3 regions of the Brevibacillus gelatini genome follow, and region 3 is predicted to be linked to each of the others. Evidence: riboswitches for the same ligand, from Rfam matches in the RefSeq annotation. Region 3 holds a riboswitch; each other region holds the start of a gene.
What was found. A riboswitch is a leader RNA that binds a small molecule or an ion and turns the genes downstream of it on or off. The one in region 3 is predicted to bind S-adenosylmethionine.
Positions count from the first base shown of each region.

Region 1: linked by a shared signal. The riboswitch ahead of metH (methionine synthase) and the one ahead of AAFJ72_RS02345 (methionine ABC transporter ATP-binding protein) in region 3 are both predicted to bind S-adenosylmethionine.
Region 2: linked by a shared signal. The riboswitch ahead of AAFJ72_RS13705 (homoserine dehydrogenase) and the one ahead of AAFJ72_RS02345 (methionine ABC transporter ATP-binding protein) in region 3 are both predicted to bind S-adenosylmethionine.

Region 1 is NZ_CP154342.1:1,797,484-1,807,256, forward strand. Features, by position in the region: gene AAFJ72_RS08905 (thiolase family protein) at 1-416, shown strand, start outside; gene argS (arginine--tRNA ligase) at 582-2,297, opposite strand; T-box leader at 2,374-2,641, opposite strand; gene AAFJ72_RS08915 (hypothetical protein) at 2,685-3,179, opposite strand; gene AAFJ72_RS08920 (YjcZ family sporulation protein) at 3,337-3,444, opposite strand; SAM riboswitch class I at 3,655-3,755, shown strand; gene metH (methionine synthase) at 3,873-7,319, shown strand; gene AAFJ72_RS08930 (bifunctional homocysteine S-methyltransferase/methylenetetrahydrofolate reductase) at 7,354-9,219, shown strand; gene AAFJ72_RS08935 (CotS family spore coat protein) at 9,300-9,773, opposite strand, start outside.
Region 2 is NZ_CP154342.1:2,847,171-2,856,943, forward strand. Features, by position in the region: gene AAFJ72_RS13685 (MFS transporter) at 1-755, shown strand, start outside; gene AAFJ72_RS13690 (CcdC family protein) at 864-1,343, shown strand; gene AAFJ72_RS13695 (VOC family protein) at 1,439-2,245, opposite strand; gene AAFJ72_RS13700 (CapA family protein) at 2,322-3,476, shown strand; gene AAFJ72_RS13705 (homoserine dehydrogenase) at 3,488-4,750, opposite strand; SAM riboswitch class I at 4,832-4,941, opposite strand; SAM riboswitch class I at 5,060-5,167, opposite strand; gene AAFJ72_RS13710 (DinB family protein) at 5,261-5,782, opposite strand; gene AAFJ72_RS13715 (cyclase family protein) at 5,835-6,455, opposite strand; gene AAFJ72_RS13720 (Gfo/Idh/MocA family protein) at 6,442-7,494, opposite strand; gene zwf (glucose-6-phosphate dehydrogenase) at 7,545-9,044, opposite strand; gene kynB (arylformamidase) at 9,334-9,773, opposite strand, start outside.
Region 3 is NZ_CP154342.1:421,818-431,590, reverse strand. Features, by position in the region: gene AAFJ72_RS02360 (peptide ABC transporter substrate-binding protein) at 1-1,274, opposite strand, end outside; gene AAFJ72_RS02355 (MetQ/NlpA family ABC transporter substrate-binding protein) at 1,462-2,301, opposite strand; gene AAFJ72_RS02350 (methionine ABC transporter permease) at 2,360-3,025, opposite strand; gene AAFJ72_RS02345 (methionine ABC transporter ATP-binding protein) at 3,026-4,039, opposite strand; SAM riboswitch class I at 4,149-4,268, opposite strand; gene AAFJ72_RS02340 (LCP family protein) at 4,429-5,433, opposite strand; gene AAFJ72_RS02335 (BrxA/BrxB family bacilliredoxin) at 5,599-6,027, opposite strand; gene rnjA (ribonuclease J1) at 6,117-7,787, opposite strand; gene AAFJ72_RS02325 (YqzG/YhdC family protein) at 8,143-8,481, shown strand; gene AAFJ72_RS02320 (SCO family protein) at 8,483-9,106, opposite strand; gene AAFJ72_RS02315 (rhodanese-like domain-containing protein) at 9,222-9,533, opposite strand.

The DNA of each region.
Region 1 (9,773 bases), 1.4 Mb from region 3:
TGTCCCGCGAAAAAGCAGAGGAAGCGGGACTGACCCCGTTGGTCAAAATCAAGGCGTTTGCCAGCGCGGGAGTCGAGCCGGGAATCATGGGGATTGGCCCCGTACCTGCCACACAAAAAGCGTTGCAGAAGGCCGGGCTTACGCTCGACGACATCGGGCTGATCGAGCTGAACGAAGCGTTTGCCGCACAAGCCTTGGCTGTCATAAAAGGACTGGAGCTGGACCCGGCCAAGGTGAATGTCAACGGCGGCGCAATCGCGCTTGGACATCCGGTAGGGGCCACAGGTGCGAAGCTGACCGTCACCCTGATGAATGAAATGATACGCAGCCGTGTCAAATACGGCATGGTGACGCTCTGCATGGCAGGCGGAATGGGTCTGTCCGTCATTTATGAAAACATGACGCTGTCCTCGTAAGATTTTGAAAAAAAGGAAAAACCCAGTCGAAGGGCCACTCCGAACTCGTGGAAGCAAAAAAGCCGGAGCCTCCTGTAAGCAGGAAGGCTGCCGGCTTTCGTGATTTTTCATCTAAAAAAGCCGGAGCCGCCTTTGACAAGGCAGGCTTACCGGCTTTTTATGTTTTTACATTTCCTCTGGCGCAGCCAGTCCGAGCAGACGCAGGCCTTCTTTCAGCACGGCTACCACTGCTGCCACGAGCTGGAGGCGGGACGCTTTCACGTCTTCTTCTTCGGCGAGAATGCGGACGTTGGCGTAGAACTTGTTGAACGACTGCGCGAGGTCGATGACGTACTTGCCGATTTGCGACGGGTCGAAGTTGTCGCTGGCCCGTTCGATGACCTCAGGGAGGGCGTTCAGCAAGGTAATGACCGCCCATGCTTCCTTGCTGTCCAAAGCGCCTGGTACGAGGCTCGCTGCCGTTTGCGGCTGGTAGCCTCCTTTGCGCAGAAGCGAGCAGGCGCGGGCGTGTGTGTACTGCACGTATGGTCCGGTTTCGCCCTCGAAGGTGAGCATTTCTTCCCAGGAGAAGTTGATGTCGTTCAGGCGGTAGTTTTTCAGGTCGTGGAAAATGACAGCGCCGACCCCAACCTGGCGGGCAACTTCTTCCTTGTTCGCGAGCGTCGGGTTCTTTTCCTCGATCACTTTTTGCACGTCGGCAATCGCCTGTGCCAATACTTCCTCCAGCAAAACGACTTTTCCTTTGCGGGTGGACATTTTCTTGCCGTCCTTGAGCATCATGCCGAACGGAATGTGGTGCATGTCAGCGGACCAAGGATAGCCCATTTTTTCCAGAACTTTATACAGCTGCTGGAAGTGCAGACGCTGCTCGTTTCCGACGACGTAGAGCGCTTTGGCGAAGTCGTACGTCTCGTGGCGGTACAGGGCGGCAGCCAGATCGCGCGTCGCGTACAGCGTCGCACCGTCCGATTTTTTAATCAGGCACGGCGGCATGTTGTACTCGTCGAGGTTGACGACCAGCGCGCCGTCCGATTCGGTCAGCAGTCCTTTTTCTTCCAACAGGGTGACGACGCGATCCATCTTGTCGTTGTAGAAAGCTTCGCCGTGCGTGGAGTCGAAGGAGACGTTCATCAGCTCGTAAATTTTCATGAACTCCTTGAGCGATTCGTCACGGAACCATTTCCACAGATGCTGTGCTTCTGCATCGCCGTCCTCCAGCTTTTTGAACCATTCGCGGCCTTGTTCTTCCAGCGTCGGGTCTTTTTCCGCCTCTTCGTGGAAGCGCACGTACAGGTTGAGCAGTTCTTTGATCGGCTCGGCTTTTACTTTTTCCTCGTCTCCCCACAAGCGGTAGGCGACGATCAGTTTGCCGAACTGCGTGCCCCAGTCGCCCAGATGGTTGATGCGCACAGGCTGGTAGCCGCGTTTTTCCATGATGTTCGCAATCGCGTTGCCGATTACGGTAGAGCGCAGATGGCCCATGGAAAACGGCTTGGCGATGTTCGGCGAGGACAGGTCAATCGGCACTTTGCGGCCTTGTCCAACCTGGCTGCTGCCGTAGGCGCTGCCTTGCTCAAGGATCGTTCCGATTACTTGTGCCGCCACCTTTTCCTGGTCGAGAAACAGGTTGACGTAAGGGCCGACTGCTTGCACAGAGCGCAGTGGTGTTCCCGCGATTTTTTCGGCAAGCTCTGTGGCGATCATCGGCGGCGCTTTGCGGAGCGCTTTCGCCAGTTGGAAGCAAGGGAAGGCGATGTCTCCCATTGCAGGGTTTGGCGGCGTTTCCAGCATGCCGTAAACCGTTTCTGCAGTGAAGGTGTCCACACCGAGTGAGGTGAGGGCAGCGGCGATTTTTTCCGCTACTTGGTGCTTGTAGCTCATTGTGATTCTCCTTTCAAAATGGAAAAAAGCATAAGGGACGCAAAAGAAAATAAAAAAACCTCCACGTCTCCTGGATCAAAGAGACGAGAGGTTGTGCTCCCGCGGTGCCACTCTTGTTGTTTTTGCCTGCATGCGTTCATATGTTCGTCAGGCAAAAACCGCTTTGTGCTGCTGTAACGGGCAGACCCGGCAAACCCTACGCGATCCAGGCACCAATTGCTTCGCCGGATGTTCAGGCCGCATCTCCGAGGGGCGCTTCCTCACATGGTTTGGCATCGGGCTTCCACCGTCCCCGACTCGCTAAAGCCTCATTCCAGGAGTACTTTCCTCATCAACGATTTGCTTGTTTCTCTAGCATTATAGCCGTTTTAGGTGGCAGGATGCAACTTACTCTTCGGCTTTTTTCAAAATCTTGTCGAGCTCGGCGAAATATTGTCTCGTCAGCTCTTCCTTTTCTTCCGCACTCAAGTTTTCGGCGTTCATCCACTGCTGCTTGTAAAGCTCCAGTCGTTCCACCATCGCCAGTTCGGCAGCCGCTTCCTTCTCCAGATTGTAGTTTTCCGATGGATCAAACGGGATGAGCCGATTGTCGTTGCCGCTGCGCAGATAGGGAGAGCGCCAGTTTTCCGGAAAGCGGTACGGCTGCTCGCCGAACATCAGCGCCAGGACGTCATCGGAGTCAAGCGGCAGGAAATGATCGTAGTCGTCCCTGCGGCCCCCTTCTGACAGGTTGATGTGTGACAAAAAGTAGCGCAAGTAATGTTCCCCTGTCTCCGTATGCTTAACGATGGAGTAGGTTTCAAAATCGGAGCTTTCCAGCTCTTTTACCGTCTCTATACAGGACAGAAATTCGTCCTTTTCACGCGCGAACAGAGCGTCCATTGTCAATCGTTCCTTTCATCGGTGTGGGTAAGCCTCATGATAGCAAAAGCGTTTCGCGCTGACAATGAACGCTGGAAGAACACATGAAAAAGAGGCCATCCCTGCATGCCGCAAGCAAGGCAGGGGATAGCCTCTTTCTGTCCTCTCATTCGCATGATTAGCAGTCGTCACACGAGCACCCGACAATGACCAGCAGGATAAACAGTACGAGCACCAGTGCGAAACTGTCTCCAAAAATGCCATTTCCGCAGTAAGATGTACTCACGTTTGTTCCCCCTCCTTTCCGTTATGTTACAGTCTATACACGAACGCACAGAATGGCGTGGGCGAATGCCCGGTAGGAGTAAAAATGGGCGCGTAAAGAGTGGGAAGTGCAAAAAGAATAGACAAATTCTCAATTGACGAAGAGTTTTTGCGGTGTTAAGATACTTTCAAACCTCAAACCTGAGTGGCAAAAATGAATAGCATGGTACAACTCTTATCAAGAGAGGCGGAGGGACTGGCCTGATGAAGCCTCGGCAACCGGTTAAAATCCGGTGCCAATTCCAGCAAAGCTACGGCTTTGAAAGATGAGAGGATGGTTCAGGCGCAAGTGTATTCGCGGACAAATCCTCTTCTTTCAAGGAAGAGGATTTTTTGATGCAAAAAAACGGCTGAAAATAAACCGATGCAAGGGAGAAAAGGAGCACGTCAATGAAACCCACATTTCGTGAACAGCTTTCCCGAAAAATTCTGATTCTGGACGGTGCGATGGGCACCATGCTGCAGCAGGCGAACCTGACCGCTGATGATTTTGGCGGCGAAGCCTACGACGGCTGCAACGAACTGCTGAATTTGACCAGACCCGATCTGATTCGCTCCATCCATGAAAAATATTTGGAGGCCGGAGCGGACATCGTGGAGACGAACACGTTCGGGGCGACCTCGGTTGTGCTGGCCGAGTACGACGTGGCGGAAAAAGACCTGGAAGTGAATATCGCTGCCGCCCGTTTGGCGAAGGAAGCAGTCGACGCGTACTCCACAGCAGAATGGCCGCGCTACGTGGCGGGGTCGATGGGACCGACGACGAAAACGCTCGCGCTGACAGGCGGCGTCACCTTCGAGGAGCTGGTCGAGGCTTACTACCGCCAGGCAAAAGGGCTGGTTCTCGGCGGAGTGGACGTCCTTTTGCTGGAGACATCGCAGGATACGCTGAACGTCAAGGCTGGCGGCATCGGCATTCGCAAGGCGTTTGATGAGCTTGAGGTCGAGCTGCCGGTGATGCTGTCCGGAACCATCGAGCCGATGGGCACGACTCTGGCGGGGCAAAACATCGAAGCATTCTACGTCTCGCTTGCGCACCTTCAGCCCGTGACAATCGGCCTGAACTGTGCGACGGGGCCGGAATTCATGCGCGACCATCTGCGCACCTTGTCCGGCTTGGCACAATGCGGCGTCAGCTGTTATCCCAACGCGGGGCTGCCGGATGAAAACGGACATTACCATGAGACGCCGCAGGGGCTTGCTGCGAAAATGCGCGCGTTTGCAGAGCAGGGCTGGCTGAACGTGGCGGGCGGCTGCTGCGGAACGACACCCGAACATATCCGGGCCATGGCCGAGGCGCTCAAAGACTGCAAGCCGCGGCAGGCTACCGTGCAGCCTGTCAGTGCCATCTCCGGGATTGATGTGGTTTACGTCGAGGACGACAACCGCCCGCTTCTGGTCGGAGAGCGCACAAACGTCATCGGCTCGAAAAAATTCCGCGACCTGATCGCGGCAGGGCAATACGAAGAAGCCTCCGATATTGCGCGCGCGCAGGTGAAGCGCGGAGCGCAGATCATTGACATCTGTCTGGCAGACCCGGATCGCGACGAATACGCGGACATGGAAAAGTTTTTGCAATTCGTCGTGAAAAAGGTCAAGGCGCCGCTCATGATCGACTCGACAGACGCGAAAGTGATGGAGCTGGGCCTGCGTTATTCCCAGGGAAAAGCGATTCTCAACTCGATCAACCTGGAGGACGGACTGGCGCGTTTTGAGGAAGTGGCCCCGCTGATCCGCAAGTACGGCGCGGCTGTCGTCGTCGGGACGATCGAGGAAGCCGGGATGGCGCTGACCCGCGAGAAAAAGCTGGAAGTCGCGAAGCGCTCGTACGACATTTTGGTCAACCAGTACGGCATCCCGCCGCAGGATATTATTTTTGACCCGCTCGTCTTTCCGGTAGGGACCGGAGATGAACAATATATCGGCTCCGCGCGGGAGACAGTGGAAGGGATTCGCCTTATTAAAGAAGCAATGCCGGAGTGCAAGACGATCCTTGGCATCAGCAACGTTTCCTTCGGCTTGCCGCCAGCGGGACGGGAAGTGCTAAACGCAGTGTTTTTGTACCATACGACGCTCGCCGGGCTTGATTTTGCCATCGTCAATACGGAGAAGCTGGAGCGCTACGCTTCCATTCCCGAGGAGGAGCGAAAGCTGGCGGAAGCGCTGCTGTTTGAAACCAATGACGAGACGCTCGCAGCCTTCACCGAGTTTTACCGCCAGAAGAAAAAAGAAGTGCGCGTGGAAGCTTCCACGCTGACGCTGGAAGAGCGGCTGGCCCGCTATGTGGTGGAAGGCTCGAAGGACGGTCTGGTGGACGATTTGAAGCTGGCTCTGGAAAAGTACACGCCGCTTGAGATCATCAACGGGCCGCTGATGGCCGGGATGGAAGAGGTTGGCCGCCTGTTCAACGGAAACCAGTTGATCGTTGCCGAAGTGCTGCAAAGTGCGGAAGTCATGAAAGCGTCCGTCTCGTTTTTGGAGCCGTTCATGGAAAAAAGCGATTCGGCGTCCAAAGGCAAAGTGTTGCTGGCGACCGTCAAAGGCGACGTGCACGACATCGGGAAAAATCTCGTGGAGATCATTCTGGCCAACAACGGCTACGAAGTCGTGAACCTGGGGATCAAGGTGCCGCCCGAGCAGTTGATTGCTGCCTGCCGGGAAGAGAAGCCGGATGCAATCGGCCTGTCCGGGCTGCTGGTGAAGTCGGCCCAGCAGATGGTCATTACCGCACAGGACTTGCGGGCTGCGGGCATCGACGTGCCACTGATGGTCGGGGGAGCGGCGTTGACCCGCAAGTTTACCTCCAACCGGATCGCCCCGGAATACCGCGGAATTGTCTTGTACGCCAAAGACGCGATGGACGGCCTCGATCTCGTCAACCGTCTGCAAAACCCGCAGGAGCGTGCGCGGCTGATCGCAGAACAGCAGGATTTGGTCGAAGCGGCTGCTGCCGCACAGCCTGTCGTGCAGGAGAAAAAAGCGCCGCTCCCGGCACGCTCTGCCATCAGCAGAACCGTTCCGATCCACCTGCCGCCGGATTGCGACCGCCATGTGCTGCGTCAATATCCGATCAGCCACTTGCAGCCGTACTTGAACTTGCGCATGCTGCTCGGCAAGCATCTGGGCGTGCGCGGCAATGTCGATAAGCTGCTCGAAGCGGGCGACGAAAAAGTGCTGGAGCTGTACGGTATCGTCGAGGAGCTGTTAAAGGAAGCGAAGCAGCACGGTACGATTACCGCGCACGGTATGTACCAGTTTTTCCCGGCACAAGCGGACGGCAACGACATTCTCGTCTACGATCCAGCCGATCACAGCAAGGTGCTGGAACGCTTCTCGTTCCCGCGTCAGCCGGAAGATCCGCATCTGTGTCTGTCCGATTTCTTGCGCCCGGTCGAGAGCAAGGAAATGGATTACGTCGGCTTTTTGACCGTGACGACAGGTGGCGGCATCCGTGAGCGGTCGACGGAACTGAAGGATCGCGGCGACTACTTGCGCTCGCACGTCCTGCAGGCGCTGGCTCTGGAGCTGGCAGAGGCGTTCGCAGAGCGGATTCACCACATGATGCGCGACGCTTGGGGGATTCCGGACCCGGCGGAGATGACCATGCTGGAGCGCTTCGGTGCCCGTTACCAAGGCATTCGCGTGTCGTTCGGCTATCCGGCTTGCCCGAACCTGGAAGATCAGGCACAGCTGTTCCGCCTGCTGCGGCCGGAAGACATCGGCGTTCAACTGACAGAAGGCTTCATGATGGAGCCGGAAGCTTCTGTATCCGCAATGGTGTTTGCCCACCCGGAAGCGCGTTACTTCAACGCGGGTCCGTCGGTGTTTGAAGCATAGAACGTCTAATGAAAATGAGAGAGAAGGGATTGAGTTGACGACGAGCAAGAAAGACCTACGGGAATACTTGCAAGATCATCTGCTGGTCGGAGACGGGGCCATGGCCACCCAGCTTCATGCGCTGGGTGCCCCGGTTGGCGTCAGCTTTGAAGAATTGTGTTTATCGAACCCGCGTGTGGTGCATGAAGTCCATGCGTCGTACTATCAGGCGGGGGCGCGTCTGTTGGAGACAAATACGTTTGCCGCGAACCGCGACGCGCTCAGCCGCTACGGCCTGGAGCACAAGGTGGCGCGGATCAACCGTCTCGCTGTGGCAATCGCCCGCGAAGCGGCACAGGATGATGCGTATGTAGCGGGCAGCATCGGCTCAATTTTGGCTGGACGGGTCAAGAAAAAGGTGCTGGATGAATACCGCGACCAGTACGAGGAACAGGCAATCGCGCTGCTTCATGCAGGCGTAGACGCGCTCATTTTGGAGACGTTCCTCGATCTGGAGGAGCTGCTGCTTGCGATTGAGGTCATTCGCCCGTTGACAGAAGTGCCGATCATCGCCCAGCTTGCGACGCTGGAAGTCGGACGGACGCGCGACGGCTACGCGCTGACGGACGCTTTTCCGCAGTTGAAAAAAGCAGGGGCGGACATAATCGGGTTGAACTGTCGATTGGGCCCGGCTGAAATTTTGCGCTCTTTTGAAAGTACGATTTTCCCGGATGATTCGCTGCTGTCCGCGTTTCCAAACGCAGGGCGGCTGGGCATGACGGACGGGGAGTACGCCTTCAAGTCGTCTCCCGAATATTTTGCCGAAAGCGCCTTGCGCCTGAGGGACCAAGGGGTTCGCCTGATCGGGGGCTGTTGCGGAACGACTCCTGCGCACGTCAAGGCGATGGCGGACGCACTCGCCGCGCAAAAGCCGAAAGCCCGCGTGAATCCGCCCGTTCCCCAGGGAGAGCGCCCGCACATTTCCGTGCAAAGCTTGCGTGAGCGGGAAAAGCCGAGCATTGTGGACCGCGTCAAAACAGGCACGACGATCATCGTTGAATTTGACCCGCCGCGCGATCTCGACGCCGAACAGTTTTTGGAAGGATGCTGCGAGCTGCACAAGGCAGGGGCGGATGCGATCACGCTGGCAGACAATTCGCTCGCGACTGTGCGGATGAGCAACATGGCACTTGGTGCACTGATGAAAAACAGGCACGGCATCGATCCGCTGCTGCACCTCGCCTGCCGCGACCGCAATCTGATCGGACAGCAATCCCACCTGATGGGACTGCACGCGCTCGGCATTGACCAGATTCTCGTCATTACGGGCGATCCGTCGCGCTTCGGCGACTTGCCGGGGGCAAGCTCGGTGTTTGACGTCACCTCGTTTGATCTGATTCGCATGGTGAAGCAGCTGAACGAAGGCATTTCGTTCTCGGGACGTCCGCTGAAGCAAAAGGCCCAGTTCATCGTGGGCGCAGCCTTCAACCCGAACGTCCGCAATCTGGCGGCAGCCGTCGCCCGGCTGGAAAAGAAAGTCGAAGCCGGGGCCGATTACATTATGACGCAGCCCGTGTACGACGTCGAATCGATCCGGCAGGTATACGAGGCGACCAAGCATATCGGGATTCCTGTCTTTATCGGCATCATGCCGTTGACCAGTTCCCGCAACGCCGAGTTTTTGCACAACGAGGTGCCGGGCATCAAGCTGTCGGCGGAAGCGCTGGAGCGGATGAAACGGGTACAGGGAGCAGCGGCCAGACAGGAAGGGATTGCCATGGCAAAAGAGCTGCTCGATGAGGCCATTCGCTATTTCAACGGGATTTACCTGATTACGCCATTCAACTACTACGAAATGACAGTGGAGCTGATCGCCTACGTGCGCCAGCAGAGCGCCCTGGTCAAACTGGCGCAGCCGTAGCGGTTATACGGTCCAAGAAGCCCACTTTACCTCCATATGCCAACAAGCCCTCGCTACAGACAGGCAACAGCCTCTGTCTTTTACGCGAGGGCTTTTAGTTCGTCGAGCATGTATGCCGTCTTCAATGCTTCCCGTGTGCAAAATTGCTGGATGTGCGCCAAATCCATTTGCTCGTATTGCTTCATGCGCAAAAAGCGCTCGAAAATATGTGGAAAGGCGAGATCGACAAACAGCAGATGAAGCTGTTCGGCTGACAGCGGGTTTTCTTGCAAATAGCTTCGAAGCAGGTAGACAAACAACTGCTCGTTCCAGCTTCCGTGCTTGCGCATGGCAAGCGAAAGCACGCGGCTGATGTCTTTGGAAGGAAAGTCGTAGCGGACATCTTCCCAGTCGATGATCGCGATCTGTTTGTTGCGCGTAAGCAAATTGCCGTTGTTGAAGTCGCCGTGGCAGAGGAAGTGGCGTTTGAGCGCCGCTTTTTTCCATTTGGCAAAATAGGCGGACGACTTGAGATGCTCGTGTGCTGTCTGTGCTGCCTGGCGAAAATAGGGCAG
Region 2 (9,773 bases), 2.1 Mb from region 3:
GAACGGCTCTCGGGGGGATTCTCGTCGTCTCCATGGAGCTGTCCATGCTGTACGTCTGCTCGATGATTGCGTACGCGGTCCTCGCCGTCGTCACGCTGTTTTTGCGCATTCCGGCAGTCACCTCGCGCAACATGAAGGAAAAAGTGGAGTTTCGCGAAGTGCTGCAGATTGCCCGCAAAGATCCGGCGCTGTTTGTCGGGCTCATCAACAACGGCTTGATAACGCTGTTTTTGGGCGGCATCAATCTGCTGATTCTCAACCTCAGCGAGCTGCAGCAGGAGCCTCAGCTCATGGGCTGGATTTACACAGTCGAAGGAACGAGCATTTTAATCGGCGGCCTGCTGGCCAAACGGTGGATCGGCGGCAAAAACCTGGTCGCAGCCTCCACGCTCATGCTGTTTTTCTTTGCCCTCTCCCAGTTCGGGATGTCGTTTGCAGCGCAGAAAGCGATGGTGCTATCCTCGTTTTCCGTGTTCGGCTTTGTCGTCGCCTTCTTTTTCCCGGTGCTTTCGACGATCTTTCAGAAGCGGCTGCCCGCCCACCAGCAAGGACGGTTTTTCTCCTTCAAAAGCATGCTGGATCGCGGCTGTTTCCTGCTGGCACTGGGAATTACCGGGATCGGCCTGGACTTGCTCGGCATCAGTGGCTACCTGCTGTTCATCGGCTCGATAACCCTTTTGTCCGGCATCCTGACGTTCGTTTACAGCAAAAAACACAGGCTGGATGTCCGCGAAAGCGACGAGGCAGCCGCCTAGCAATCGCACCGCTTGCCTGTCTGCTGCTTTTCCCTGCGCCTCCATTTGGTGTACACTAGAAAAAACAACGTTGAAAATTTGTTGCAAGTCTTTGGAGGCGTTTTTCCCATGCAGATCCTATCTTCCCCTGCACTCGGCATCCTGGTTCCGCTGTTGATGGCGACTGCGGTCATCTTTGTGCGCATGCGTCGGCAAAAAAAGCCTGTGTCCGCAAAGAGCATCATCCTGCCGCCTTTCTTCATGTCGACGGGCTTTGCGATGTTTCTCTTTCCAGAGGCAGCACTCCCGCCGATGTACGATCTGGCCGCTTTTGTCACGGGGTTGTTTTTCTCGATTCCTTTGATTATGACCTCGCGCTTTGAAGTGATCGGCCGGGACATCTACCTCAAGCGCTCCCGGGCTTTCTTCTTCATCCTGGCAGGGTTGCTCATCATCCGGTTGATTATCAAACTGGTGATAAACGACAGCTTTACCCCGATTCAGACGGGCGGACTTTTTTTCTTGCTTGCTTTTGGCATGCTTGTTCCTTGGCGTATCGCGATGCTGTACATGTACAAGCAATTGGCGAAAAAGACGTTTGGCACGTAATGATGTCTGGGAAAAACGAAAAAGCAACTGGTTTCCTCCTGTGCTTGAAGGAAATCGGTTGCTTTTTTTGCGGAGAGTCGTCCGCCAGGGGACAATCAAACCAGATACATCCCGCCGCATATGTCGTACGAAAACGGCTGCGCCTTTGCCGCCCCCATTTTCGCAAAAAAGGGACGTTCCCCGCGAGACGTGAGCGCCTGCTGCGCTACTCCAGCCTGCGTCGGTTCACACAGGACGATGCTTCCACCCGGCAGCGCAAACGTCACACAGCGCGCGCCCAGCCGCTCATCGGTGAACGCTTCTGCGGCCTGCCACCCGAACCACCGCGTCCAGTCCGCCGTCGCCGCGCCCAGGTCCGCGACGGCGTAACCGACTGCCAGAAGCTCGGTGGCGCCGTTTGCATGGGGAGCAATGATCCCTCGCTGTGTCAAATCTGCCTGCCGCTCATCGTCTGATTCTTGCCACTCTATCAAAAACGGCATGTTTCGGGCAGTCTGCGGATCTTCGGCAAACAGCATGCGCCAGCGCAATGTTTTTCCGTCGTCTCTTGTGCGGCTCCCGTCTACCGGCCCGATGAGCGTAAGTCCAAGCGCCCGAAATCGCTCTGCCCACCGATCCATTTCGCTGGTGCGCAAGGCGATTTGCCCAAGCCCTTCGCCAAGACCGTGCTCGGCTACCAGCTGCACAATGAGCGGATTGTCGGATTGCCCGGCAACAACGGCATCCTCGACAGCCAAAAACTCCACATAGGACAAGCCGAAATAGCTGAGACTGTTCCATGTCCCCCAACGGGTGTGCCTGCCGCCAGGTACAACGTGAAATCCCACCTCGCGGAACAGCCGCGCTGCTTCTTCGGGCTGCCGATGGACAAAATGAACCAGATGGTCAAAGAACAATTGCATCTTTTTTCGCCTCTTTTCGTATTAGCTTTATCATAGCAAAATTCACCATCTTTTCATCAACGAAGAAAGGAGAACCATGATCGAGACGAATTACAGCCGGACGCGATCCCGGCAAATGCAGAGACGATCCATGCGGCGCAGGGCATGGAAAAACACGCTTCTTTTCAGCTTGCTCGCCTGCGTCGGGGCAGGAGCTTATTTCAGCTTCACGACACTCGACAAGCACAAAGCCCCTGAAACCAATCCCGCGCCGACTCACGCCGCTGTACAGGAGCAGACTGTCCGGCTCACCTTTGTCGGCGACGTGATGATGGCCGGAAATGTGGAAAAGGTTTTGCTGGAAAAAGGCTACCACTATCCGTTCACGCATGTGCGCGAGCTTTTTTTACAGGATGACTACACGATTGCCAATCTGGAGTCGCCGCTTACGACCAGAGGGACGCCCGCAGACAACAAGGCGTTCGTCTACAAGTCCTCCCCTTTGGCTGCGCCCGCCATGCAAGCAGCCGGCATCGACGCGGTCAATCTGGCGAACAACCACTCGATGGACCAGGGGGTAGACGGCTTGCTCGATACGTTCGACGCTCTGGAGCAAAACCGGATCGCTTACGTCGGAGGTGGTGTCGATTCCGCACGCGCCTACGCTCCTGTGTTCGTGGAAAAAAACGGGATCAGGCTCGCCCTCTTCGGCTTTAGCCGGGTGATACCGGAAGTTAGCTGGTTCGCGCAAAAAAACGCGCCAGGACTGGCAGGGACGTATGATCCCGCCATGGCCGTCCAAGCCATTCAACAGGCGAGGGCACAAGCGGATCTCGTCATCGTGATCGCCCATTGGGGAAAAGAGCGGGAAGACTTTCCCGTCGAGCATCAAAAAGAGCTGGCAAAAGCATACATCGACGCAGGCGCAGACCTGGTCGTCGGCGGCCATCCGCATGTCCTGCAAGGCTTTGAACAGTATCGCGGCAAATGGATCGCCTACAGCCTGGGCAATTTCATTTTCACGCGATCAACCGAGCCGAAAACATGGGAAACGATGGTGCTTCAAGCAAGCTGTACGAAAAACGCCGTCTGCAGCCTGACCATGCTTCCTTTTCACGCCGAGCTGGGACAAGCGGTGCCGATGAATGCCGCGGACGGAGCCGCGCTGCTCCGCCGAATCGAGTCGCTCTCGGAAAACGTGCAGATTGACGCGGACGGCCGCATACAGGCAAAGGATGGGCAAGAAACGTAGCTTTTCGTATTTCAAGCTGTTTCAAGCAGCGGGAAGCAGCGCACCTCCAGACCAAAATCGCTTTTCAGCACTGCCTCGTGCTCTTCGCGAATCCCCGTTGCGATCAGCCCCGCACGCAATACGCCGCCCAGGTCGAATTGCACTTTCAGCTTGGTCACAGTCACGCCCGCCTCGCGCAGGAAATGCAGCACGCGATCAGGTGTGGCCGCGGGACACGACCCTTCGAGATAACACAGCACGCGCTCGTCCTCACCTTGAGCCGGCTGTGCTTCCGCCGTTTTTTCCTTCCAGGCCGGATGCGGGGTAAACGGCTGCGTCAACAAATAAGCCAAATCTTCCACGACGGCGCTTGCGGTTGGCAGCTCGCCTGCGCCTCTGCCCGTAAACAGCAGATCGCCGACGATGTTCCCCGAAAGCTGAACAGCGTTGAAGGAATCCTGGATTTGCGCCAGCGGATGGGCGAGAGGCAACATCGTCGGCTGAACCGAGAGCCGGATTCCCTGCTCCGTTTTTTGCGCCTGGGCAATCAGCTTGATTCGGTAGCCAAGCTCGCTCGCGATACGGATGTGGCCGGGGGACAAATCCGCGATTCCTTTGCGCACGACATTGGCAAGCGGCAGCGATTCGCCGTACACAAGCTGCGCGAGAATGTACAGTTTGTACATCGCGTCGAACCCTTCCACGTCAGAACGCGGATCAGCTTCCGCATACCCCAGCTCCTGCGCCTGCTTCAACACTTCCTGATAAGGGAGCTGTTCGGCTTCCATCTTCGTCAGGATGAAGTTCGTCGTCCCGTTGAGAATGCCGCGCACTCCGTGAATATCGTTCGTGCGCAGAAACTGTCGAAGCACGCTCAAAATCGGGATACCGCCTGCAACACTCGCTTCGTAGGCCAGATGGACCTGATGCCGGTTTGCCAGTTCGACCAGCTCTGGGCCGCGTTTGGCAAGCAGCTCCTTGTTCGCCGTTACCACGTGGCACCCTTTTTCGATCAAGGCACGCACGTAGTCGTACGTCGGCTCGACGCCCCCCATAACCTCGACGACAATGTCTACGTCACTTTTCAGCACATCCTCGAAATTGGTGGTCAGCAGGGCGGGATCTACCTGAACGGCCCGTTCTTTTTCCGAATCGCGGACCAACGCTTTGACAATCTCGATGCGTTTGCCCAATCGTGCGAACAGCTTTTCCTGCTGCAACCGAATCGTCTTGATAACGCCACCTCCTACTGTTCCCAATCCCAACAACCCTACCTTGACTACACCTGCACTCATTCCTGTCACCTCATCGCATATTTTTACCAAAAAGAAAAAACCTTCTTGCTAAGAAGAAGGTTTGGCATCAAAAAAGCCTTCTCCTTATCTCCCAGGACGCTTCCGTCCTGCAGGAATTGGCACCTTGTCACACGCTGTGTAACGGTTGCCGGGCTTCATCGGGCCAGTCCCTCCACCTCTCTGGATAAAGATCATTATGAATTTTTGCACTGCTTCGGCAGTCTGCAAGCATGCACAATCGTGTTCAAAACATCAAAAAACCTTCTTCGCTAAGAAGAAGGTTCGCCATGACTGCTATGATGTACCCGCTTCTTATCTTTCGAGGCGAAAACGCCCCGCAGGAATTGGCACCTTGTCGCTGTTCGCAACGGTTGCCGGGCTTCATCGGGCCAGACCCTCCACCTCTCTGGATAAGAACCTCGTATGCTGTTGAGCCTATTCTAAGAAATTCCAAAGCATTCGTCAACAAGTTTCTTTCTCGTTTTTACTCGCTTCGGATGAGAGGGCAAGCTAATTAGCCAGTCCGTACCTTTCCCGTAGGATGCGGCAGTGGTGGGCCTCATGCCCGGCGATGACATACGCCAATGTGCGCGCAGACAGCTTGTTGCCGTTCGCGTTTCCCATTCGCGTCCACGCTTCCTCCGCCACTCCCCGCAACTGGGCGAGTGTCGCCTGCCGAACCGCCTGGTATTCTTCGAGGATGCTTGCCAAGTCGCGCTCCTGGAAAAATGCTTGCGAGACATACGCATTTTCGTCAAATCCGGCGAGCGGCGTCTCGTCTCCCCTGGCAATGCGCAGCAGCCGATAGCTCATGATCCGCTCTGTATCAATGAGATGTCCCAGCACTTCTTTTACCGTCCACTTGCCTGCCGCGTAGCGATACGCCAGTTGCTCCTCCGTAAGCCGGGAAAACATCTCGACGGTTTGCGCTCTTTGCTCCGCCAGGATCGCAGCCAACTCACCATCCGGCACCAACTGGACATAATAGTCAAAATAATCCCCGTATTCCTCGCGATTCGGTCTCCCTGGCATGCTCTGATCCTCCTTTGTTTTTGGAAAATGATGCGGTTATTCCTGGCAGCTTTTAACCTTGCCAGCCCTCAAACAGCAGCACTCTTGCCGGTGCAGCGTCTGTGCCCACCAGCTTTAACGGGGCCGCAACCATGAAGTATTGGCCCGCAGGAACTTCACGCAACCGCAAGCCCTCGATCACAATCACCCCTGCGCCAAACAACGTTTTATGGGTGGGATGCCCTTCCTGGCTGCGCTCGATGCCCAGTGCATCTGTGCCGACGCCGCGCACGCCTTTTTCCACCAGATACTCCGCACCATCCTGTGCCAAATAGACGAATTCGAACGAAAAAGCATCCTCCCACGAGTTTTTCGTTTGGAACAGGACAAAATCGCCCGGCGCAATGTCGCAGCCCTCCAGCTCTGCCCGTCCGATCTTGTCTTCTACGTGCGTCAGGTCGAGTACGCGGCAGTTTCCCACCAGCTTTTCCAGTGAAATGCTTTCAAAAGTCTCCCCGTCTTTCACCATGTGCAGCGGCGCGTCTACATGTGTACCGGAATGGACATCCATGTCGATCCTCGATTCGGTCACATAGCCGTTTGTTGCCGACAAAATCTTCGGCTGCTTTTCCGGCTTGTTTTTGTACACCGTCATCCCTTCGAATATGGGGGCAGACACATCATACATTTTCATCGCGCTTCGCCTCTCTTATTTGCTCTTCTTTTTCTGTCCCAAGCTGCCTGCTTTCGCGCTGCAAGTCGGCCGGGAATACGACGCCCATCTGTCTTCTCGCTTCATCCATGACTTCCATCGTCAACAGCGAGGCGGCATGTGAATTCGTCGCTGACTCTCTGGCGCCTGCGGCAGCAAGCCGGATGAACTCCCTGATTTCATAGTGCATCATTTTGGGTGTCTGCGGCCTGGTCACGTCCTCGATCCGTCCGTCCCGGTAGCGAATCTCGATGCGCGTCAGGTGATTGATTTTGTCAATGACCATCGTGGCGTCCTCTCCCTGGATTTCCGCCGGCTGATAGGAGGTCGTAATCTTGGAAAAGCTGAGAATGGCATCCATCTCTTTGTACTTCAATAACATGCTGCCTTCGCCATCTACCCCTGACGTCAGTACAATTCCTTCTGCCTTGACCTGATCCGGTCTGCCAAACAGGATGATCGCAGGATAAAGGCAGTAAATCCCGATATCCATCAACGCCCCGTTGGAGTAGGCAGGGTCAAAGGCCCGCAGCACCTCTCCCGCGCGGTACGCATCATAGCGGGAGGAATACTGGCAATTACTGGCGATAAAACGGCGGATTTTGCCCAGCTTGGGCAGATGGTCCTGAATCGCAAAAAAGTTCGGAACCAGCGTCGATTTGACCGCTTCCATAAGCAGAACATCATGCTTTTTCGCCGCCGCAATCATCGCCTTTACTTCGTCCGCATTCGAGGCGAGCGGCTTTTCGCACAACACGTGCAGCCCCAGTCTCATGCACAGGATGGCCTGCTCGGCATGAAAGCAATTGGGGCTGGCAATGTAGACGGCGTCGATGTGTCCGCTCGCTGCCATCTCTTTTGGATCTGTGTAGAAAAAAGGAGCCGCGAACTTTTCAGCAAATTCTTTGGCGCGTTCGATCGTTCGCGAGCAAACCGCTTGCAGGGAAAAGCCCTCTACCGCAAGACCTGCCTGGATGAACTCTTCTGTAATCCAGTTGGTACCGATTACGCCAAAACGCATGAATCGCTTTCCCCCTTTTTGTTGCTTCGTCAGACAGAGTCTGGCGCCTCTTACCCATGCATGGGCGCCAGCTCCCGTTCTTCTATATTATCCAGCCACCAGGAAAATCCTTCTTCGCGAAGCAATTCGCACGCGGCCTCGGGTCCGTGTGAACCAGCCTCATAGGTCACAAGCGGAACGAGATTGCGTTCGAAGGCGGCAAGGATCGGCTCCACCCATTTCCACGACAGGCGCACTTCGTTCCAGTGGGCAAAGTAGGTTGAATCTCCGCGCAGCGCATCAAACAGCAGCCGCTCGTACGCCTCGGGAACGTCCTTGTGGCCTGAGTTGAAATTGACCGTTACAGGCTCAATTTTTCCGCTATTGGCCGGATTCTTGCTATTCAACTGCAAGGCGATTCCTTCATTGGGGTGCACGTTGATGATGAGCAGGTTGGGCGCTGTCTTTTCTTGCTGCTCCCGATAAAGCTGCTCCAAAGGATTTTTGAACTCAATGACGATGCGGGTTGCCTTTTCTTTCAGCCGTTTTCCGGTGCGAATGTAAAAAGGCACTCCGCTCCAGAACGGATCGTCAATCCAGACACGTGCCGCAATATACGTTTCCGTCATGGATGCAGGCGATACGCCAGGCTCGTCCCGGTAGCCGACAACAGGCGTCTGCCCGATTTGCCCTGGGCCATACTGGGCGCGCACGACGTTTTTCGCCACCTCTTCGATTGCCATTGGCCGCACTGCCTCCATCACCTTGCGCTTTTGTGCCCGAATATCGGTTGCCGTAATCCGCTTGGGGATGTGCATGGCGACCATCATCAGCATTTGCAGCATGTGGTTTTGCACCATATCGCGAAGCGCTCCGGCCTGCTCGTAAAAGCCTGCTCTTTCCTCCACTCCGACCGTCTCGCTGGCCGTAATCTGCACGTTCGCAATGTGCTGATTGTTCCAAAGCGCAGCCAGAACCGGGTTGGCAAACTCCAGCGCCTCCAGATTTTGCACCATGGCCTTGCCCAAATAATGATCGATCCGGTAAATCTCTTCTTCGGCAAAAGCCTGCGTCAGCTTTTGGTTCAAGTCTTCCGCCGATTGCAGGTCACGCCCGAACGGCTTTTCGATAATCAGGCGCTTCCAGCCTTGCACAGAGCCGAGTCCGCTCTTCTGGATGTTGGCTGCGATCACCTCAAAATATTCGGGGGCCACCGACAGATAGAACATGCGGTTTTGCGGGAGATGCAGCTCTTTTTCCCGTTGCTCGATCCGTTCCAACAGCGGCGCGTATGCAAGAGCGTCCGTCACATCGACTGCCACATACGAAAACGCCGACAAAAACGGCTCAAGCAGCGCCCGGTCGATGTCGTGGCGACGGGAAAAATCCCGGATGGACTGCTCCACACTTTGGATAAACTCTGTATCAGACCAGGCCCTTCTGCCTACGCCGACAATGGAAAAGGCAACGGGCAGCTTTTTATCGACAAACAGATTGAACAAAGCTGGAAAAATTTTGCGTTTTGCCAAATCTCCTGTAGCACCAAAAAGGACAAAGCTCATCGGTTCCATATGCTGTTTCCTTCCTTCCGTACGCTAACCATGCTGACTGGATTATTGTTGCACACCGTTATTATTAGAGAAAACGGCTGCCTTATCAAGCTAAACACCTGCGAAGAATTGCTTCCAGATCTCGCGCTGCCGCGCATGAGACGTGTGCATGAACTGGGATGTCATCGAGAAGACCTCCCCTCTTTTGCAAATCACGCAGGAAGTAAGTTGAGATAAAGCCACTGAAAAACCGTGCATGCCGCTTCCCGGTATGGACGGTTTTTCGCCTGTGATCGCGTTCGCTATAGCGTCAGCGGCGCAGAACGGCGCGGACAGGACTGCCATCGGCATCCGCCAGGGCGAGCGGCAGCGCAATCAGCTCGTAATCGCCAGGCTCGATCTCGTCCAGCAAAAGCCCTTCCAATATATAGATGCCATGCCGGTGCAAGCCATGATGCGCAGGCAGCTCCTTGCTGTCCAGCGGGTCGACAGAAGGCACATCCACGCCGAGCAGCCGGATGCCTTTTTCGGCAAGATACGGCGGCAAATCAGGCCGGAGGTAGCATATCTCTTGGGGAAACTGATGAGGATCGGACCACGACAATGTTTTCAGCAGCAAGCGCGTCACGCCGGACAGATCAACTCCTGCAAAATCGTCAGCGCCAACGCTCGTGCGCCCCGACACATCGACGACTCTCGCCGCCCCCACATACAGATCGAGCGGCAATTCCAGCGTCTTTTTGCCGTCGT
Region 3 (9,773 bases):
TTCATCAGCTTCACGTCGATGCCCAGGTTGCGCTTCCACTGATCCTGCATCGCTTCGGCGATTTTTTTGTGGCGGTCTGTCGTGTTATACGACAAGGTGATGGTCGGAAGCTGGCTCAGCCCCAGTTCCTGCATGCCTTCTGCCAGCAGCTTTTTCGCTGTCTCCACGTCGTTGTCGCGGAAGTAGCCCTCCGGCTTGATCGCCATAGATTGCGGCAGCATTCCCATCGTAGGCACCTGGCCGACCTGTGTGATGTTGTCCACGATGCTTTGTCGATCAATCGCATAAGCAAGTGCCTTGCGAATTTTTTCGTTTTTCAGCACTCCTTTGGTGGTGTTGATTTTGTACCAGTACATGGTCGCCTTTGGATGAACGACGAGTTTTCCGGATTCTTTCAGTGCCGGAATCGCATCGGTTGGCAGGCCGCCAAGCGGTTGCCCCGCCCAGTCGAGCTCGCCGTTTTCAAACATGGACAGCGCTGTATTATCATCCTCAATCATCACAAACTCGATCCGGTCCAGCTTGACTGCGTCTTTGTCCCAATAGTTTTCGTTCTTCTCAAAAACGATCTTGCTCTTGTGCTCCCAGGCTGTCATCTTGAATGGCCCGTTGCCCACGTGAGTTGCTGCCTCATGCGCCCAGTTCGGATTTGCCTCTACGACCTTTTTGTCTACAGGATAATACGTGTAAAATGCGGTCAGTTCCAGGAAGAACGGTGTCGGGTTTTCCAACGTGACTTCCAGTGTTTTGTCATCCAGAGCTTTTACACCCAGCTCCTCAGGGTTCGCCTGGCCTGCGTGTACTTTTTCTGCGTTTTTGATGTAGTAGAGCTGATACGCGTATTCAGCTCCAAACTTTGGATCCAGGACGCGTTTCCAGGCGTATTCAAAGTCGTGCGCCGTCACCGGGTCGCCGTTGCTCCACTTGGAGTCGCGAATGGTAAACGTATATACGCGCTTGTCTTCGGAAATTTTCACATCGGACGCAACCGAGTTCATCGGCTTCGCGTCTTTGTCCAGCCTCGTCAAGCCGTCAAAAGCCGCACGGACGATCGCCCCTGAGGTAGCATCCTTGGCCAGTCCAGGGTCTGCTGTCGAAGGCTCGCTGGTCAGATTCGCCCGGAACACTTGCGGCTTGTTGCTGGCAGTCGCAGGTGCTGCTTCTCCCGCCTGCTGTTTTGCAGGTTCATCCGAAGGCGTGCTTCCTCCACAGCCTGCCAAAATATTTCCTGCGGCCAATGACATGGCAATAAAAAGTTTAACATTTCTCTTCATCGGAATTTCCCCCTGATAAATTTTTTTCTATCGCAACCACAATATACGACAAGAAAAAATGTTTGAAAATGGGGTGTAGTTAGTTTTAATCAAATTTTATGAATATTTAATCTTTGATAAACAAAAATAAACCCAACCAGCCACTCGGGCTCATTGGGTCTATTTGTTGAACCATGCATCACTTTTTTTAGAACGCTGGAACGATGGAACCTTTGTATTCATCCTCGATGAATTTTTTCACTTCAGGAGAGTTCAGTTCTTTCGCCAGCTTTTGGATCGCTTCGGAATCTTTGTTGTCAGGACGAGCTACCAGGTAGTTCGCATATGGAGATTCTTTGTCTTCGATGAACAGAGCGTCTTTCGTTGGCACGAGCTTCGCTTCGAGCGCGTAGTTGGTGTTAATCAGCGCCAGGTCTACTTCTTCCAGAACGCGTGGCAGCATTGCTGCTTCAACCTCTTTGAATTGCAGGTTTTTCTTGTTTTCTACAATGTCTTTTACTGTTCCGCTGATGCCAGCGCCTTCTTTGAGCTTGATAACGCCGTTTTTCTCCAGGAGAGCGAGGGCGCGGCCGCTGTTGGTCGGGTCGTTTGGCAGCGCGATTGTAGCGCCATCCGCCAGTTCGTCAACGGATTTCACCTTTTTGCTGTAAGCGCCAAACGGCTCGATGTGTACAGCCACTACAGGTTGCAGATCCATGTTTTGTCCTTTATTGAAGTCTTCCAGGTAAGGTTTGTGTTGGAAAAAGTTTGCATCCAGTTGTTTTTCGTTGAGCTGTACGTTTGGTTGTACGTAATCGGTGAACTCTTGTACTTCCAGGTTTACGCCTTGTTCTTTCAGTTTTGGTGCAATGTGCTTCAGGATTGCTGCGTGTGGAACCGGAGAAGCGCCTACTTTCAGTGTTACTTCTTGTTGTCCGCCTTGAGCGCCGCCTTCAGCTGGAGCCGGAGCTGTTTCGGATTTGCTTCCGCACGCTGCCAGAGAAAATGCCAATACAGTAGAAAGTACAGATACAACCAGCTTTTTCATAAATGATTTCCCCCTACTTCTTTTGATTTTTGTCCTTGCAACTTCTATGGGAAAGACCTTACTTGCGGCTGAAGCGCAATACGAGGCGATCACCCAGCGACTGTAAGATCTGAACCAACACGAGCAAAATGACGACAGTGACAATCATGACATCCGTCTGGAAGCGTTGATAGCCGTAACGGATGGCCAAATCCCCCAGACCGCCGCCGCCGATCACCCCGGACATGGCGGTATAGGACACGAGGGCAACGGTTGTGATCGTAATTCCGGCAACCAGTCCCGGACGAGACTCTGGCAACAGGACGTTCCAGATGATTTGCCAATTGGACGCTCCCATTGACTGAGCCGCTTCAATGACCCCGCGATCTACCTCGCGCAGAGAGGTTTCCACCAGCCGCGCAAAGAATGGAGCAGCACCGATCACGAGCGGCGGAATCGATCCGAGTACGCCGAGCGAAGTTCCCACAATCAGCTTCGTAACCGGAATCAGCAAGATCATCAGGATGATGAACGGTACGGAACGCAGCACGTTGACGATGAATGAGGCAACCGTGTAAAATGCCTTGTTTTGCAGCAACTGTCCACGCGAAGTAAGGAATAGGATGATTCCCAGCGGCAAGCCGATCAAAATCGTAAACAGCGTGGAGAAGCCAAGCATCGTCAGTGTATCTAGTGTACCCTCCGCAATCTCCGACCAATCCACATTTTCCATTGTCCAGTCCATCTATATCACCTCTACTTCCAAGCCACGCTGACGCAACGTCTCGATGGTTTTTTCGTTTTGGCGAACATCGCCTTCCAGTTCGACGACCAGTTGGCCGTACGGCGTATCCTTCATGCGAGAAATCGTTCCCTGCAAAATACTGAACACAGTGCCTGTCTCCTGCATCGTCTGGAACAAAATCGGCTGGTACGTCTTTTCGCCCAGGAAAGTGACACGTGCAATCGTGCGGTTCCCCGCTGCTTTTTCGTGCGCAACTGCTTCGCGCAGCTCGGTGGAATCGGCCACTTGCTCGACAAATTCCTGTGTCGTCGGATGCTGCGGCTTGAGAAACACATCCAGCACCTTGCCCGACTCGACGATTTTTCCGCCATCGATCACGCCTACGCGGTCGCAAATCGAGCGGATCACGTGCATCTCGTGCGTAATCAGCACGATGGTCAATCCCAGCTTGCGGTTGATGTCCAAAAGCAGGGCCAGAATCGAGTTGGTCGTCTGCGGATCGAGCGCGGAAGTCGCTTCGTCGCACAGCAGCACTTTCGGATCGTTCGCCAACGCCCGCGCGATGCCGACGCGCTGCTTCTGACCGCCGGACAGTTGCGACGGGTATTTGTCCCGATGCGCTTCCAGCCCTACCAGCTTGAGCAAGTCGTCCACCTTTTTCTGAATCTCCGCCTTGGGACGCTTGGCCAGCTTGAGCGGAAACGCGACATTTTCGCCAACGGTCGCCGAGGACAGCAGGTTAAAATGCTGGAAAATCATCCCGATCTCCCGACGTTTTTCCTGCAGCTTGGCGTCGTCGAGCTTGGTCAAATCCACCCCGTCGACGATGACCTGTCCCGACGTGGGACGTTCCAGCAGGTTGATGCAGCGGATCAGGGTACTTTTCCCTGCGCCGGAATGGCCGATAATCCCGTAAATTTCTCCTTTCTCAATGGAAAGGTCAATTCCGAGCAATGCAGGAATCGTCTTGCCCTGCACCTGATAGCTTTTATGCAAATTTTGTAATTGAATCAACGCATCCACCTCCTGGCAAATCTGTATACATCCCTTGTGAAAAATAGAAAACCCCTTTTTTCACAAACGAAAAAGGGGCTGCAACGCATGTATACGTTCGCATCCACCCTTCTCATCTATCAAGATCCAACCAATCTTGTAGGAATTGGCACCGCGACGTCCATTTTCCAAAAAATGAACCGGTTGCCGGGCTTCATAGGGCCTGTCCCTCCGCCTCTCTTGATAAGAAAGATTTCTACGTATATGATGTTCGGTTTTTCAATTTTGATGATACAAACCGGATTATATCCCTTTTGAAAATATCCCGTCAATAGCAATCACAGGAAAAACTTTTTTGATCTACTTTTTGTAAAACATCTGCCCGAAACCACATCAAAAAAACAGCACACTCAATCTGGCGTGCTGTTTTCGTTGCTTTCTGTCGTGCCATTCGTTTGCGAAACCGACGCTTCTGTCGGCGGCTGCAATTTTTCCTGAATGAAGGACTGAACCTGATCGACATCGGGAATGAGTACCGCGCCTGCCCGATGGGATTCACGAAACATTCCCATTGGCGGCAGTTGGTAGTTGCCTGGCTCCACGGTGTTCAGTTTCAGCCCAAGCGCAGACAGTTTCAGCATATCCATGGAACTGATGTTTGTCTGGATATACGGCGTCACTTCTTTGAGGATCGACGGCAACTGCATCAGTGTCGCGCCGCTCTTCATCTGGCTAACTACAGCCGTCAGCAGCTTGCGCTGGCGCTCTGTACGCGTGTAGTCGGATGTTGCGTCATGACGGAAACGTACGTATTGCAGAGCCTTGTCTCCATCCAGTTGCTGCAGGCCCTTTTTCAAATTAATATCGTAGACGCCTTTATCTGTCGGGTCATGGTAATACATATTTTTTTCCACATCAATCTCGACGCCGCCAACGGAGTCGATCAATGCCTTGAAGCCTTCAAAATCTGTGATGACGTAGCGGTCCACAGGCAGTCCTGTAAACTGGCTGACGGTCTTCATCGCCAGCTCCGGTCCTCCGTCCACAATCGCGGAGTTGATGCGCGAGCTGCCGTGCCCCGGAATGTCCACGTACGTATCTCGCAAAATGGAAAATACATCGTAACGCTTGAAGACGGGGTCGATGCTGACCAGCATCATCGAGTCCGAACGGGGAAGCCCGTTGTTTTTCATTCCCCTGCGGTCCACCCCCATCAAGAGGATGTTCACCCGCTCTTCGCCGTCCCATTCGGGAATCTCGGCCGCTTTCGTCGAGGCCCCTCCATCAAGGGCAGGCGTAATGACATTGGGCTCTTGAATATCTTGAGCAAATTGATAAAAAGAGTATCCGTAGTAACCTGCTGTCGCGGCAACCACGACGAGCATCAGGAGCAACACCCGTTTCCACATTCGCATAAAAAATGACTCCACCTTTTGTTCTCGGTATCACATGGGCACATCCCACCACTTGTTTAGTATACTCGAATCTTTCCGTTATGGAGCAGCCTTTATTTGGTGGATCTTGCTGAAAATATAAAACAAGACGCCCGTTCCCGAGCGTCTCGTCATGGTCGTTTTTGCTTATTTGTACGTGTCGTAAGCGGTAGTCAACAGGTTTGCGATCGTTTGCAGATCATTGTTCTCGATCTGATGGCGCTCGATCATCGTCATGATTTTGCCGTCCTTCATGATCGCAAAAGACGGGGACGATGGCGCGTAGCCTTCGAAATACTCGCGTGCTTTTGCTGTTGCTTCCTTGTCTTGACCTGCAAATACGGTGTAGAGGTTGTCTGGCTTGGAAGGATGGTTCAAGGAATGAACCACTGCCGGCCGAGCCAATCCTGCCGCGCAGCCACAAACAGAGTTTACGACGACCAAAGTCAGACCTTTTGCATTTGGCAGCGTCTGCTCAACCTCTTCTGCTGTGCGCAGTTCTACAAATCCGTTGCGAGTCAGCTCGTCGCGCATCGGCTGAATGACCTGGCTCATATATGCTTCATAAGACATCATGGGGCAACCTCTCCTTTTGTATCACGTTTCCATATACGTATTATTATAACCCGATCAAGTGTCCGGGAGAACGAAGAAGTGCTCCCATCCTACACTTCCATCAAAATGGTGAGAATCATCGGATTGCGGCCGGTCTTTTCATAAATAAACGGCTTGATGACTTCGTTGATCTGGGACTTCAACTCCGACCATTCCTTGATCTTCTTGTCCAACGCTTCCTGGAGTCGCTGGCGAACAAGCAGCGTCGCTTCCTGGATGAGCGATTCCGAACCGCGCACATATACAAAGCCGCGGCTGACGATGTCTGGTCCGGTGAGAATCTTGAAGTTTTTCATGTCGAGACTGACGACGACGACCATCAGGCCATCCTCTGCCAGATGCTTGCGGTCGCGCAGGACGATGTTGCCTACGTCGCCGATGCCGCTGCCGTCGATCAGCACGATGCCGGCGTGAACCTTGCTGAGCCATGCCTTTTCGCGGTTGCAGTTCAGCACCTCGCCGTTGTCCATGATGAAAATGTTGCTCTCGTCAATGCCTACCTGCTGCGCCAGTTTCGCGTGCGTCTTCAGCATCCGGTACTCCCCGTGAATCGGGATAAAGTACTTGGGACGAATAAAGCTGAGCATGAGCTTCAACTCTTCGCTGCTGCCGTGACCGGACGCGTGAATGTCAAACACGTGACTGAGCACGACGTTCGCACCTGCGCGGTACAGCTTGTCGATCGTCCGGCTTACATTAATCGTGTTGCCCGGAATCGGGGAAGCCGAAATGATGACGGTGTCCTCTGGATAGATCGACACGTTGCGGTGCGATCCGGAAGCGATTCGGGTCAGTGCCGCCATCGGCTCGCCCTGGCTACCCGTGCAAATAATCAGCACCTGGTTGTCGGCGTAGTTGTCAATGTGCTTGATGTCAATCAGCATGCCCTCCGGCATCTGAATGTAACCCAGTTCTTGTCCAATCATGAACACTTTTTCCATACTGCGGCCGATCACCGCTACTTTGCGATTGCACTGCTCGGCAGCGTCTACCACCTGCTGCAGACGATGCACATTGGACGCGAATGTCGCCAGGATGATCCGGCCGCGCGCTTTGCGCACCACGTCGAGAATCCCTTCGCCAACGGTGCGCTCCGACATGGTGAAGCCGTAGCGCTCACTGTTCGTACTGTCCGAGAGCAGCGCCAAAACGTCACCGCTCGCCCCGATTCTGGCAATCTTGCCGTACTCGGTCGTCTGTCCGACTGGCGTCATGTCGAATTTGAAGTCACCTGTATGGATGACCATTCCTTCCGGTGTATGAATCACAACCCCGAGCGAATCCGGGATACTGTGATTGGTGCGGAAAAAGGTCGCCTTCAAGCGGTTGAACGGAATTTCCGTATCTTCCGAGATCGGAATCATCTTCACGTCGTTTTGCATGCGATGCTCTTCCAGCTTCGCCTTGACCAAGCCCAGGGTCAGACGGCCGCCGTAGATCGGCACATTGATTTGTTTGAAAATATAAGGAATCGCTCCAATGTGATCCTCATGTCCGTGCGTTAACAAAAGTGCTTTAATCTTGTGCTGGTTGTCCACCAAATAGGAAATATCGGGGATGACCAGATCGATACCGAACATTTCATTCTCGGGGAACTTCACCCCGCAGTCAATGATGATAATTTCGTCCTCATACTCGACGCAATACATGTTTTTTCCGATCTCGCCGAGTCCGCCCATCGCGAATATCTTAACGTCGCTCAAACTCTTTCCTCCTAACATCATCGTGCATGATTTTGGAAACCCGAACCAAGCATGCCATTCTTATTGTAACACAACGCAAGGCGTTCGTTTCACCCAGTCTTGTCAAATCCACACATTCATCTTCGGTCAATAACCGAAAACTGATACGCCATCGCGGCTACTCTCTCGTTTGTTCTGCTCCCGAAAAAATTGTTCCATGCGGGTAGCTTCTTTGGCCTATCGGCTATCGGCGCGATTACAGCGTAAAAATCGGCAGGATGAGCTAGCCCTCCGCACGCTTTCCAAATTGCAAAGATTTTCCACGGATGACATCCGAAAATGGCCTCAAAATAGATGGCAAGCTTGTTCACCCGCAAAAAGGGGGTTTTACGCCATGCCAGCCTTTGTCACCTCGCTCTTTGCCCGGAGCGTCCTGACTCCCCTCCTGGCAAGCCTGCTGCTTTTCTTCTTCCAGTACGACCCTGCCTGCGCCCAGCCGCCGTATGCCAAATGGGGCAGATTGGCGATGCAGGAGACGATGAAAAAATATCCGCATGCGCAGATCGTCGATTACCTGCACGTCGGGCGCACAGCAAAAACGCCCACCACGTCGGAAGAGACGTTCAAGCTCTTGCTCCAGGAGGGCAATCGCAGGTGGGCGCTTCTTGTGCATATTGAATTTGAAAATCAGACCGAGCATGTCGTGCAGATTACGTTCGAGGAATCAGCCTGATTCAGTCTGCAAGCTGCTCCATGTCCTTCATCATCTGCTCCATGTCCATGTCGGCTGCCATTCCGTAGGCGCGGCGCATGTTTCCGTCGCCGTCGACGAGGAACATGCGGGCGGTATGGGCAAAGGAACCGTCAGGCTGCTTCAATACCGCGACTCCGAAATCCTTCGTTACCTTTTCCACTGTCTGGGCATCGCCGCGCAAAAACTTCCAGCCGCTCTGATCCGCCTTGAACTTCGCCGCATACTGCTGCAACACCTCTGGCGTGTCAAAATCCGGGTCAAAGGTGATGGAAATAAACTCAACCTCGTCGCCAAACAGCTTTTTCTCCTTGAGCTGCTCTTGCAGCTTGGACATGTTGTACGTCGTCGCCGGGCAAATGTCAGGGCAGTTGGTAAACATGAACTCGACCAGCCGCACCTTGCCTTTTCCTTCCGAGAACGTATACGACGTGCCGTCACTGTTGTCCAATGTAAAATCGGCAATCGGCTTCATCACGGGAATCGGCTCTTTTGCCATGTATTTGTAGCCCAACACGCCTACAATCGCAAGGATAATCACACCTGCGAGCACCGTAAACCAATGGCGCTGCAGCGCGGACCCGTGCTTCTGTGCTCCCTCACTCACGCATTTCTTCCTCCCCTGCTTTTCTCATGCGCCCGCCGCAATCCCGCGAAAAGGCGCATGTTTCTTTTTGGGCGAAAACATCCGCATTGCCAGTGCGGTCGCAATCGTATCCGGCTTACACTTCCTTCTCGCCAGGCCAAGCCAGCATGCCGCCGACCATATTGGTAGCGTCAAAGCCCAGTTCAGACAAATATTCGGTCGCTCGGTGGCTGCGCGCACCGCTGCGGCATACCAAAACCACCGGGAGCTCCTTGTCCAGCTCGTCGATGCGGTGCGGCAAAAAGCCGAGCGGGATCAGCTTGGCCTCTTTGATATGGCCTTCGTTCCACTCCTCCACCTCACGCACATCAATCACCTGGAGCTTTTCATTTGCAGCAAGCTTTTCCAAGAGCTCCTGCGGTGTCATTTCCTTCACGCCATGACTCATCGCGTTTTTCCTCCTGTATGTACAATCGTTTCGTCGTTTTCTGCCACTCCCATCATATCATAGGGGCATGCCATTTTCTAACGACGAGGGCGACGAAAGCGCCAGGATCCAGGGACAAATTTGTGACAGGGTAAGAAATGGTTTGTTTTTGCGCAAAAAAGCGCTGCTTGCGGACACCTGCCACGGGTGAGCATGAGAGAATTCACGAAAATCCAACCTGAAAACTTATAATTAAATATT